One region of the Bradyrhizobium sp. FW305-F6 genome, then DNA from elsewhere that is predicted to be linked to it. Evidence: predicted binding sites of a transcription regulator. Region 1 holds the regulator's gene; each other region holds the start of a gene.
The links. The regulator PhoB, encoded in region 1, activates phosphate uptake and scavenging genes when phosphate is short. The targets are predictions, from matches to a motif close to TGTCATNNANCTGTCAT.
Positions count from the first base shown of each region.

Region 2: the regulator PhoB is predicted to act here: its motif matches at 1,573-1,589, upstream of phnF (phosphonate metabolism transcriptional regulator PhnF).
Region 3: the regulator PhoB is predicted to act here: its motif matches at 1,953-1,969, upstream of phnC (phosphonate ABC transporter ATP-binding protein).

Region 1 covers NZ_JBYSYD010000002.1:1,708,980-1,712,624, reverse strand. The annotation lists gene pstA (phosphate ABC transporter permease PstA) at 1-254, shown strand, start outside; gene pstB (phosphate ABC transporter ATP-binding protein PstB) at 251-1,072, shown strand; gene phoU (phosphate signaling complex protein PhoU) at 1,084-1,800, shown strand; gene phoB (phosphate regulon transcriptional regulator PhoB) at 1,824-2,531, shown strand; gene AC3WLX_RS19465 (GcrA family cell cycle regulator) at 2,764-3,276, opposite strand.
Region 2 covers NZ_JBYSYD010000002.1:1,540,049-1,543,693, forward strand. The annotation lists gene AC3WLX_RS18615 (carbon-phosphorus lyase complex subunit) at 1-422, opposite strand, end outside; gene phnH (phosphonate C-P lyase system protein PhnH) at 427-1,035, opposite strand; gene phnG (phosphonate C-P lyase system protein PhnG) at 1,040-1,516, opposite strand; gene phnF (phosphonate metabolism transcriptional regulator PhnF) at 1,624-2,352, shown strand; gene phnE (phosphonate ABC transporter, permease protein PhnE) at 2,423-3,277, opposite strand; gene phnE (phosphonate ABC transporter, permease protein PhnE) at 3,274-3,645, opposite strand, start outside.
Region 3 covers NZ_JBYSYD010000002.1:1,544,499-1,548,143, reverse strand. The annotation lists gene AC3WLX_RS18665 (DUF1045 domain-containing protein) at 1-15, opposite strand, end outside; gene AC3WLX_RS18660 (alpha-D-ribose 1-methylphosphonate 5-triphosphate diphosphatase) at 34-1,227, opposite strand; gene AC3WLX_RS18655 (transferase hexapeptide repeat family protein) at 1,224-1,895, opposite strand; gene phnC (phosphonate ABC transporter ATP-binding protein) at 2,069-2,884, shown strand; gene phnD (phosphonate ABC transporter substrate-binding protein) at 2,959-3,645, shown strand, end outside.

The sequences.
Region 1 (3,645 bases):
GCGTGCTGCTCGCCACCGCACGCGTCGCCGGCGAGACGGCGCCGCTGCTGTTCACTGCGCTCTCGAACCAGTTCTTCAGCCTGGGCCTGGACAAGACGATGGCCAACCTGCCGGTGACCATCAACAATTTCGTGCAGAGCCCCTACGCCTATTGGAAGCAGCTCGCCTGGAGCGGCGCGTTGTTGATTACCCTGACCGTGCTTGCCCTTAACATTGGCGCGCGCATCATCGGCGCCGAGAGGACTCCGAAATGAGTGAAATGTCTGTTTCCGTCAGTGCGCCGACCGTTCACCCCGGCTCGCAGCCGCTTCCCGAGGCGCCCGCCAAGGTCACGGCGCGCAACCTCAACTTCTACTATGGCGATCACCACGCGCTGAAGAACATCAACCTGGTGCTCGGCGCCAACCGCGTCACGGCCTTCATCGGCCCGTCCGGCTGCGGCAAGTCCACCCTGCTGCGTATCTTCAACCGGATGTACGATCTCTATCCGGGCCAGCGCGCGGACGGTCAGCTGTTGCTCGACCAGACCAACATCCTCGACCCCAAGCTCGACCTCAACCTGCTGCGCGCGCGCGTGGGCATGGTGTTCCAGAAGCCGACGCCGTTCCCGATGACGATCTACGAGAACATCGCCTTCGGCATCCGTCTCTACGAGAAGATCTCGAAATCCGAGATGGACGGCCGGGTCGAGAAGGCGCTGCGTGGCGGCGCGCTGTGGAACGAGGTCAAGGACAAGCTCAACGCCTCCGGCCTCTCGCTCTCCGGCGGTCAGCAGCAGCGCCTCTGCATTGCCCGCACCGTCGCGGTGCGGCCCGAGGTGATCCTGTTCGACGAGCCCTGCTCGGCGCTCGATCCGATCTCGACCGCCAAGGTCGAGGAGCTGATCCAGGAACTGTCCGAGAACTACACGATCGCGATCGTCACCCACAACATGCAGCAGGCGGCGCGCGTCTCCGACAAGACCGCCTTCATGTATCTCGGCGAGCTGATCGAGTTCGACGACACCAGCAAGATCTTCACGTCGCCGACAGACCGGCGCACGCAGGATTACATCACCGGCCGGTTCGGCTGAGGAGACGGAACATGGGTTCTGAACATACCGTAAAGGCCTTCGACAGCGACCTCCAGGAACTCACGCGCCTGGTCGCCGAAATGGGCGGCATCGCCGAACGCATGATCGTCGATTCCGTCGACGCGCTGATCCGCCGCGACGTCCCGCTCGGCCAGCGCGTCGTCGCCACCGACACCGATATCGACACGCTGCAGAAGCGCATCGAGGAGCGCGCGGTGCTCACGATCGCCCGCCGCCAGCCGATGGCGGTGGACCTGCGCGAGATCGTCGGCGCCATGCGCGTCGCGACCGATCTCGAGCGCATCGGCGACCTCGCCAAGAACATGGGCAAGCGCGTCGCAGCACTGGAGACGGACTTCCACCCGCTGAAGCTGTTCCGCGGCCTGGAGCACATGACCGACCTCGTGCAACAGCAGGTCAAGTCGGTGCTGGACGCCTATGCCGCGCACGATTTGCCGGCGGCGATGGCGGTGTGGAAGGGCGACGAGGAAGTCGACGCGATCTGCACCTCGCTGTTCCGCGAGCTCCTCACCTACATGATGGAGGATCCGCGCAACATTTCGTTCTGCATCCACCTGATGTTCTGCGCCAAGAACATCGAACGGATCGGCGACCATGCCACCAACATCGCCGAGACCGTGTTCTACATGATCGAGGGCCAGGCGATCACCGACAAGCGGCCGAAGGGCGACATGACGACCTTCGCCACGACGATACCGAATACCTGAAGACCTTAAGGAGCGACGACACCATGGGCGCACGCATTATGGTGGTTGAGGACGAGGAAGCTCTCACAGAGCTTCTTCGTTACAACCTCGAAGGCGACGGCTATGACGTCGAGACGGTGATGCGCGGCGACGATGCCGATACCCGCCTCAAGGAGCACATTCCCGACCTGATCGTGCTCGATTGGATGCTGCCGGGCCTGTCGGGCATCGAGCTGTGCCGGCGCCTGCGCACCCGCCCGGAGACCAAGCAGCTGCCGATCATCATGCTCACCGCGCGTGGCGAGGAGAGCGAGCGGGTGCGGGGACTTGCGACCGGCGCCGACGATTACATCGTCAAGCCGTTCTCGGTGCCGGAGCTGCTCGCCCGCGTGAAGGGCCTGCTCAGGCGCGCCAGCCCCGAGCGGCTCGCCACCGTGCTGGCCTATGGCGACATCGAGCTCGACCGCGACAAGCGCCGCGTGGCACGCTCGGGCCGGCCGATCGACCTCGGCCCGACCGAATATCGCCTCCTGGAGTTCTTCCTGGAGCATCCCGGCCGCGTGTTCTCGCGCGAGCAGCTGCTCGACAGCGTCTGGGGACGCGACATCTACATCGACGAGCGCACCGTCGACGTCCATATCGGCCGCCTGCGCAAGCTGCTCAACCTAGGCCGCGAGCAGGACCCGATCCGCACCGTCCGCGGCGCCGGCTACGCGCTGGACGATCGCTTCGCGAAGGCGGAGCAGACCTGAGTTTCTTGATCTCGGATTAGCGAGCTGCGGCTTCAATCTCGCCGTCATCCCGGGGCGCGCGCAGCGCGAGCCCGGGATCCATAACCACAGGACGAGGTTTGGCGAAGACTCGGAATGACCATCTCGCGCAACGACTGCGCCCTGTGGCTATGGATCCCCGCCTTTGCGGGGATGACACCGAGTTACTGGAGCCGTGATCGCTTCACGACTGCCATCAGGTAGATTAACGAACTCACCGCGTGCCCGGCTTTGGTGCTGCGCGGCGCCGGTCCGCTGCGGGCTGATAGGCCACGCGCGAATGCTGGGCGCAATAGGGCAGGCCGGAGAGCGCCTTGCCGCCGCAGAAGAAGAAATCCGGGCTCGAGGGATCGCCGACCGGCCAGTGGCAGGTCGCCTCGTTCAATTCCAGCAGCGACAGCCGCTGGCTCATCGGCACCACGTTGTCGTAGGTGACAGGCTCTGCCTCCACCTCGACCTCGAAGGCCTGCGCCAGCGCGGTGTTGCCGCGCGCGACGGGCCGCGTCACCCGCATCATGTGCTGCGCGGGCCGCGCCTTCCGCGGCCGCGGCGCTGCCGATGACGGGCTCTTGGCGCGACCGGACAGGCCGAGCCGGTGCACCTTGCCGATCACGGCGTTGCGGGTCACATTGCCGAGCTCCGCCGCGATCTGGCTGGCCGAAAGTCCGGCCTCCCAAAGCTTTTTCAGCTGCTCGACGCGATCATCGGACCAGGTCAAAACCGTCATTGCACCCTTTCCCTCGCTGCGCGCCTGCCATCCTGGGGCCTTCGCAGCGAATGCCTAAGCCGTGAAAAACCCGTGCCGCCAGAATCCCTTAAGGCTCGCCGGGCGCGCTCAAGACGCCCGAACGTTACGCCGGTACATGAGGACTCTTGGGATCAGAACTGCTGCACGAGATGTCGTATCTGACAGTCCAAACGCTACAATATGGCGTGACTCTCGCGCAAGAGTCCGCAGACTCGCTTCCACATGTTCCGTAGTGAAAACCCCGCAAAATCGGCACCGCAAGACTACGGATTCAGCGTTTCGCGAGGCTTTCCGGGTGGCATTGACACCCGTCTTGCCAAGCATAAGATAGTGCCACGTGCCGCCCTT
Region 2 (3,645 bases), 170 kb from region 1:
GCGTCGGGAACGAAGCCTTCCGCGAGCGCGGGGTCGAGCAGGCGATGGGTATAATCGAAGGTAGGCCCGAGGATCTGACCGCCGGGAATGTCCTTGAAGGTGGAGGACACCCGCCGCTCCACGCGCATCGCGCCGGTGTCGACCGGCTCGCTGGCGCCGAAACGCGGCAGCGTGGCGCGGAAGGCGCGAACCAGTAAGATCGCCTCGATCAGGTCACCGCGGGCCTGCTTGATCGCAAGCGCCGCGAGCTCGCGATCGTAGAGCGAGCCTTCGCTCATGACGCGGTCGACGGCGAGGCCGAGCTGCTCCGAGATCTGGTCGAGCGTGACCTCCGGAACGCTGCGGTCGCCACGCCGCTTATGCGCGAGCAGGCGATGGGCGTTGTCGATGGCGCGTTCGCCGCCCTTGACTGCGACATACATGCTTTCAGCTTCCCTTGCTCACGATGCGCGTGGTGCGCGGGATCGCGACCACGGCGTCATCGGCGACCAGGACCACGTCGATGCCGCGCGGAAACAGCGCCTCGTTGACATGCAGGCGCTCGAACAGGTCGAACGGCTTGAACGACGCCAGCAGCGCCGCGACACCGTCGATGCCGGGGCCGCGCAGCTCGAAGCTCCGGCCGGAGGCGAGGCTGTCGACCTGAATGATCAGCGTTGTCGAGCGGTCCGGATATTCGCTGGTGCCGAGCGCGAAGCGATCGAGCGCAGGCAGCGCACCACCGTCGCCAATGAGCGCGAATGAAGCGATCGACGAATCCTGCACGACCGGCGCGCCAGTGTGGAACTTGAGCCACTTCGTCACGTCCGCGCTCTCCGCCATCCGCGCGTCGAGCCAGATTGGCGTGTCGTGGTCGAACAGCGTCAGCGCGATCGCGGCGGTGCCCCGCATCATCGTATCAGGCGTACCCGGCATCGGCACGATGCGCTGGACCGAGCCCGGCCGCGCCATCGCGTCCATGACCGAGCGAAAGGTCGATTGCGCCGACAACACCTTGTCGGCGAAACCCGGCGGCAGTTCCGCAATCGTGGTCATGATCTCACCCCTCACCGCGCACCATGGTGTAGAAATCAACCTTCGTCGCGGCGGTTTCCGCCGCCGCCCGTTCACGGCGAATCATAAGCTGCTCGCGCAACGGCGCGATAACGCCGCGCTCGACGGCGGCGCTGAAATCGCCGGACTGCACCAGCGCGTCGCACAGCGCGATCAGCCGCGCCTTCTCGCCGTCCCGCCCGAGCGTGTAGCCGAAGCCGACCTCGCCGCTGGCAAGCCGCACCGCCGCGCGCGACACCGTGGCCTCACCGAGATTGAACGGCGCGCCGTCGCCGCCGACCCGGCCGCGCAGCATGACGAGGCCGTTCTCGGGCTGACGCAGATCCTGATGCTCCGGCAAGGGCAGGTCCAAGGCCAAGTCGCGGAGGCGGGCAGCGATCTCGCCCGCCTCCGCGTGCGCCAGCACGGCCATCGCGGCCTTGCGCTGGGCTTTCTGGTTATTGTGCTGAGCCACCTGATTCACCGAACTTGCCGCACCGAAGTTGTCTATGATAATAGACAACTTCATACGAGCACGCCATGACTGTTTCGTGACAAATCCGTGATTTCTGGGCTAGGCTGACCGGCGATATGAGCATGCAAGACACTGCATCGTCCGGCGTGGCGCTATGGCGCCTCGTTGCCGACGGCATCGAGCGCGGCATCGCGGACGGCCGCTTTGCGGCCGGTGACAAGCTGCCTGGCGAGATGGAGATCGCCGAAACCTATCGCGTCAACCGGCACACCGTGCGGCGCGCACTGGCAGCCCTTGCAGAGCGCGGCCTGGTGCGGGCCGAACGCGGCAGCGGAACCTATGTCGAGGCGCAAAAGCTCGCCTATCCCTTGCGCTCGCGCACACGCTTTTCCGAGATCGTCGGCGCCGAGGGCCGCGAGCCGCATGGCCGGCTGATCGAGGCGACCGAGGACGTCGCGACGCGCGAGCTCGCGCGGGAGCTGGGACTGAAGACCGGCGCGCCCCTGGTGCGGATCGAGGCGATCCGCCTCGCCGATCGCACGCCGATCTGCGTCTCCACCACCTGGCTGTCGGCGGAGCGGTTTCCGGACGCCGGCGCCGTGTTCGCCGCGACGCGCTCCATGACCAAGCTGCTCGAGCATTATGGCGTGCGCGACTACCGCCGCGGCGCGACCCGGATCACCGCCGGCATCGTCGACGCGACCGACGCGGCGCGGCTGGACCTGCCACTGGGCCGGCCGATCCTGGTGGTCGACGCCACCGATCTGGATCTCGACGGCAAGCCGCTGGTGACCAAGCATTCGCGGTTCGCGGCGGAGCGGGTGGAGTTTCTGGTGGAATCATAGGGACCCTCTCCAAGAAACCGGAGCCGTAGGGTGGGCACGCTGCGCTTTGCCAACCCTACGAGACCTACGATCAGGCCACCGCCCTTCGCCCGATGATCGCGAAGCGCAGCTTGCCGGAAATCCAGTCGATCGACGATACCGTTATCAGGATCAGCAGGATCAGAAACGAGACCTTCTGCCATTCCAGCACCCGGATCTGTTCGGCGAGCTGGAGGCCGATGCCGCCGGCGCCGACGATGCCGATGATGGTGGCCGATCGCGTATTCGACTCGAAATAGTAGAGCACCTGGCTCAGCAAGACCGGGAATACCTGCGGCAGCAATCCGAACCGGACGCTGTGGAGATGGTTGCCGCCCGATGATCGAACGCCTTCCGCGGGGTTCTTGTCGGCGACCTCGATCGCTTCCGAGAACAGCTTGCCGAACGTTCCGAAATCGCTGCAGATCACGGCCAGGATGCCGGCAAACGGCCCCAGCCCCACAACGCCGACCCAGATCAGGGCCCAGATCAGGGTATCGACTCCACGAATGGTATCGAGACCACGGCGCGTCAAGACGTGGATGATCCGGTTTGCTACCACGTTGCGCGCCGCCAGCAGGGATACCGGCAGCGCAAGCAGCGCGCCGCCCAGCGTGCCGAGAAATGCGATCGACACCGTCTCTCCGAGCGCATGCAGATATTTCAGGACCTCCGCCCAAGAACCGGGGTTGGGCGGCAACATGAGCTGGACGAATTCGCCCAGCCTGACCATGCCTTGGGAGAGCCGGTTAAAGGGAATATCGAGCTGGACGATCCCGAGCAGGAACAGCCCGACCGCACCGCCGACCAGTATTGCGATCCTTCCCCGCTGCCACCAATCGGTCCGGAAGACGTCGGGATACCGTTCGGCAATGCCGGCCCGGTTTTCAAAACTGAAGGAGCTCATCGGGTGCTTCCCTCCAGCCCCAGCAGGCGGTGTCGCAACTGTTCCGTCAGGAAGTCGATCAGCATGACGGTAAGGACGATGAGCAGCAGGATGGCACTGACGTCGGTGTAGTAGAACTTGCGGACCGCCTCGATCAGATCCTGGCCGATCCCGCCGGCGCCGACGAAGCCCATCACGGCAGCGCCGCGCACGTTGATCTCGAACCTGAGCAAGGCATAGCTCACGAAGTTCGAGAGGACCTGAGGCAACGCGCCGAACCGAACGACCTGAACCCAGCTGCCCCCGCTTGCCGCCACCCCTTCGACCGGCTTGCTGTCGATATTCTCGACAACCTCGGCGAATTGCTTGCCCAACGCTCCAGCGGTATG
Region 3 (3,645 bases), 160 kb from region 1:
GGGAAAGCTTGTCATCGCCGAAGCATAACCAATTCAAGCCGCGACGACAGCCCCGCGAGGCGCCGCTACGGCAGCGAGCAGCCGTGTCGCATCGGTGAGATGCACCAGCCTACCGCCCGAGATCACCGCGATCAGCCGCGGACGCAGCCGCACGCTGGCGTCCACGAGGAGAATGTCGGCGCGGCGTCCTTGCGCGAGCATGCCGCGATCGGCAAGGCCGGTCGCGCGCGCCGGGCCGGCGGAGACCAGGTCCCAGGCCCGAGCCAGCGGCAACACGCCGTCGGCGGCGAGCCGGAACGCGGCGAGCAGCTGGGCGGGATAGTAGTAGTCCGACGCCAGCACCGAGCAGAGGCCCTTGGCGATCATGTCCGATGCCTTGGTCCAGCCGGTGTGGCTGCCGCCGCGCACGACGTTCGGAGCGCCGTAAACGATGGCATCGCCGGCCTCTGCAGCGGCCTTCGCCGTCTCTTCGTTGATCGGAAACTCCGCGATGTCGGCGCCGAGCTCGCGAAACTCCCGGCGCATCGCCGGTGTCGCATCGTCATGCGAAAGCATCCGCACCTCCGCGGCGCGGGCGACTGCAGCCAGCCGCGATACCGAAGCCGGCACCTCGTCGGCGCGCGAAACCACGCGCTCGACCAGGCGGTCGAACGCCTCGCTCGACAATCCGGTCCGCTCCACCATGCGATTGCGCTTGCGGGGCTTGGCCATGTCGGCGACGGTGCCGTCCATGTGGTCGTTGAAGGCGAACAGGTCGACGCGGCCCTCGGCAAGCCACCGGCTGATTTCAGGCTCGGCGTCGAGATTGTAGGTTTCGTGGCGCAGGTGGAAGCGGGTGTCGGCGGCGAATTGCGGACGCTGCCGCTCGATCGCCTCCATCAGGCCACGCGCATTGTCGGCGCTGCGCAGGCCCGGCTCCCACGAACAGGTCGTGGCGTGAAACACGGTGGTGATGCCGTTGCTAATGGCCTGGCGGTCGCTGTCCGCCAGCGCGACGTCGATCGGAAAGTCGACGCCGGCGCGCGGCATCATCTGCCGTTCGAAGGCATCGCCATGCAGGTCGACGATGCCCGGCAGCACCAGCAGGTCACGGGCATCGATCGCTAGCCGCGCACGGCCGCGAGAGCCATCGAGCTGCGCAATCTCCGCTCCCGACACGAGAAGCGAAGTCTCGACGAACTCGGTGCCGATCAGGGCCCGTCCGCCTTCGAGGAATATGTCTGTCACGCGAGCGCGCTTCGTTTGCTGGCCGAAGGATTGGTGAGAGAGCTCGCTTGTGCTTCGTATGTCGCAAGAAAATCTTCAATCCCGAGCGTGCGGAAATCGGGCAGCGCCTGGCGCAATTTGTCGTGATCCCAGTCCCACCAGGCGAGCTTGGCCAGACGCCCCGCGATCTCCTCCGAGAACCGCCGCCGCACGATGCGGGCTGGATTGCCGGCGACGATGGTGTAGGCCGGCACGTCCTTGGTGACGATGGCGCCGGCGGCGATCACCGCGCCGGTGCCGATGTTGCGGCCCGGCAGCACGATCGCGCCGTGGCCGATCCAGACGTCGTGGCCGATATGGATGTGATGCTGGCGCCGCCAGTCGAAGAACGCGGCGTCGTCGCTCTCGCCTTCGAAATAGGCGCTGGAGCGGTAGGTGAAATGCGCCTGGGTCGCGCGTTGCATCGGATGGTTGCCGGGATTGATCCGCGTCATCGCCGCGATCGAGCAGAACTTCCCGATGGTCGTGTAGGTGATCTGCGAATCGTTGACGACATAGGAGTAATCGCCCATGGCCACTTCGTGCAGGATCGTGCGTGCGCCGACCTCGGTATACGCGCCTAACCTGGTCTCGTGCAGCTTCGCCGAAGGATCGATGGTCGGCTGAACCGAAAGGGCTTTGGCAACCATGTTGCATCCGGTGCGTGAGGACGGGCGTCCCTCTTCAAGCGGCTTGACGACGATGTCATGACAAAGAGATGACAGGGGACGAGGCGTGCAGGTTTGCGGCAGCGCAACGTCGCTGTCACACAAGTGTCAAGCATGGGGGTTAGCGGTTGGCTCCTGCCAATCTGGAGCCCTGCATGCTGGTGGTGGATGGTCTGACGTGTCGTTTCGGCGCAAAAGCCGCCGTGGACGACGCCTCCTTTCAAGTTTCCCCCGGCGGCTTCGTCGGTGTGATCGGGCGATCCGGTGCCGGCAAGTCGACGCTGCTGCGGTCCATCAACCGGCTGGTGACGCCGAGCGGAGGGCGCATCCTGTTCGACGGCACCGACGTCACCGCGCTGCGCGGCAAGGAGCTGCGGCAGTGGCGGGCGCGCTCGGCGATGATCTTCCAGCAATTCAACCTGGTCGGCCGGCTCGATGTGCTCACCAACGTCCTGATGGGAAGGCTGTCGATGGTGCCGACATGGCGGTCGCTGCTGCAGCTTTGGCCCGAAGAAGACAAGGCCATCGCAATGTCGGCGCTCGAGCAGTTCGACATGGCTGCCATCGCGGCCCAGCGCGCCGACCAGCTCTCAGGCGGTCAGCAGCAGCGCGTGGCGATCGCGCGGGCGTTGGTTCAGCAGCCCGACATTATCCTTGCCGACGAGCCGATCGCCTCGCTCGATCCCCGCAACACCAAGATCGTGATGGATGCGCTTCTGCGCATCAACAAGCACTTCGGTATCACGGTGCTCTGCAACCTGCATTCGCTCGATCTGGCCCGCAGCTATTGCGATCGCCTGATCGGGATGGCCGCGGGGCGGGTCGTGTTCGACGGCGCGCCGGCGGCCTTGACCGATCATATCGCGCGCGAGCTGTACGATCTCGAGGCGAATGAAGTCATGGATGTTGCGCCCGGGAATGGATCGGTCGGAGCGGCAGTTCCTGCCCTCGGCACGGTTGCCGCGGCCTGATCGCTGCTTCTTTGAATTTGATCCTAGCGTAGAGCCGGAACTCGACAGTTCATAACCTTGAAATGGGAGACGTCATGATAGACCGTCGTACGATCGTTGCCGCTGCGGCGGCCTTGGCATTCTCAGTTTCCGCCGCTGCGGCTCAAGACTGGAAGGCAAAATATCCTGAGTTGATCTTCGCAAAAGTCCCCGACGAGAATGCTTCCGGCACCACCAACCGCTGGACGCCTCTGACGGAGTACCTGTCCCGCGAGCTCGGAACCAAGGTCACGCTGCGGATTGCCAACGACTACGCCGCGGTGATCGAAGGTCAGCGTGCAGGAAACATTCACATCGCGATGTACGGCCCGGCATCCTACGCGCGTGCCTACATCATTGGCGCGAAGGTCGAACCTTTCGCGATCGAGGTGAACGGCGACGGCACCAAAGGCTATTACTCGGTTCTCTATGTCAAAAGCGATTCGAGCTACAAGGACATCAAGGACCTGCAAGGCAAGAACCTCTGCCTCGTCGATCCTAATTCGACTTCTGGCAACAACGTGCCGCGTTTCGCGATGAACAAGATGGGCATCGACCCGGAAAAGTTCTTCGCCAAGGTGGTCTACTCGGGGAGCCATGAAAACGCGGTGATCGGGCTCTCCCAGGGCACCTGCGAAGCGGCGTTCAACTGGTGGAACGACGAGAAGGAATCGAACCTGCTCCGGATGGAACGGAAGGGCATGGCCAAGGCCGCGGATTTCAAGATCATCATGAAGTCCGAG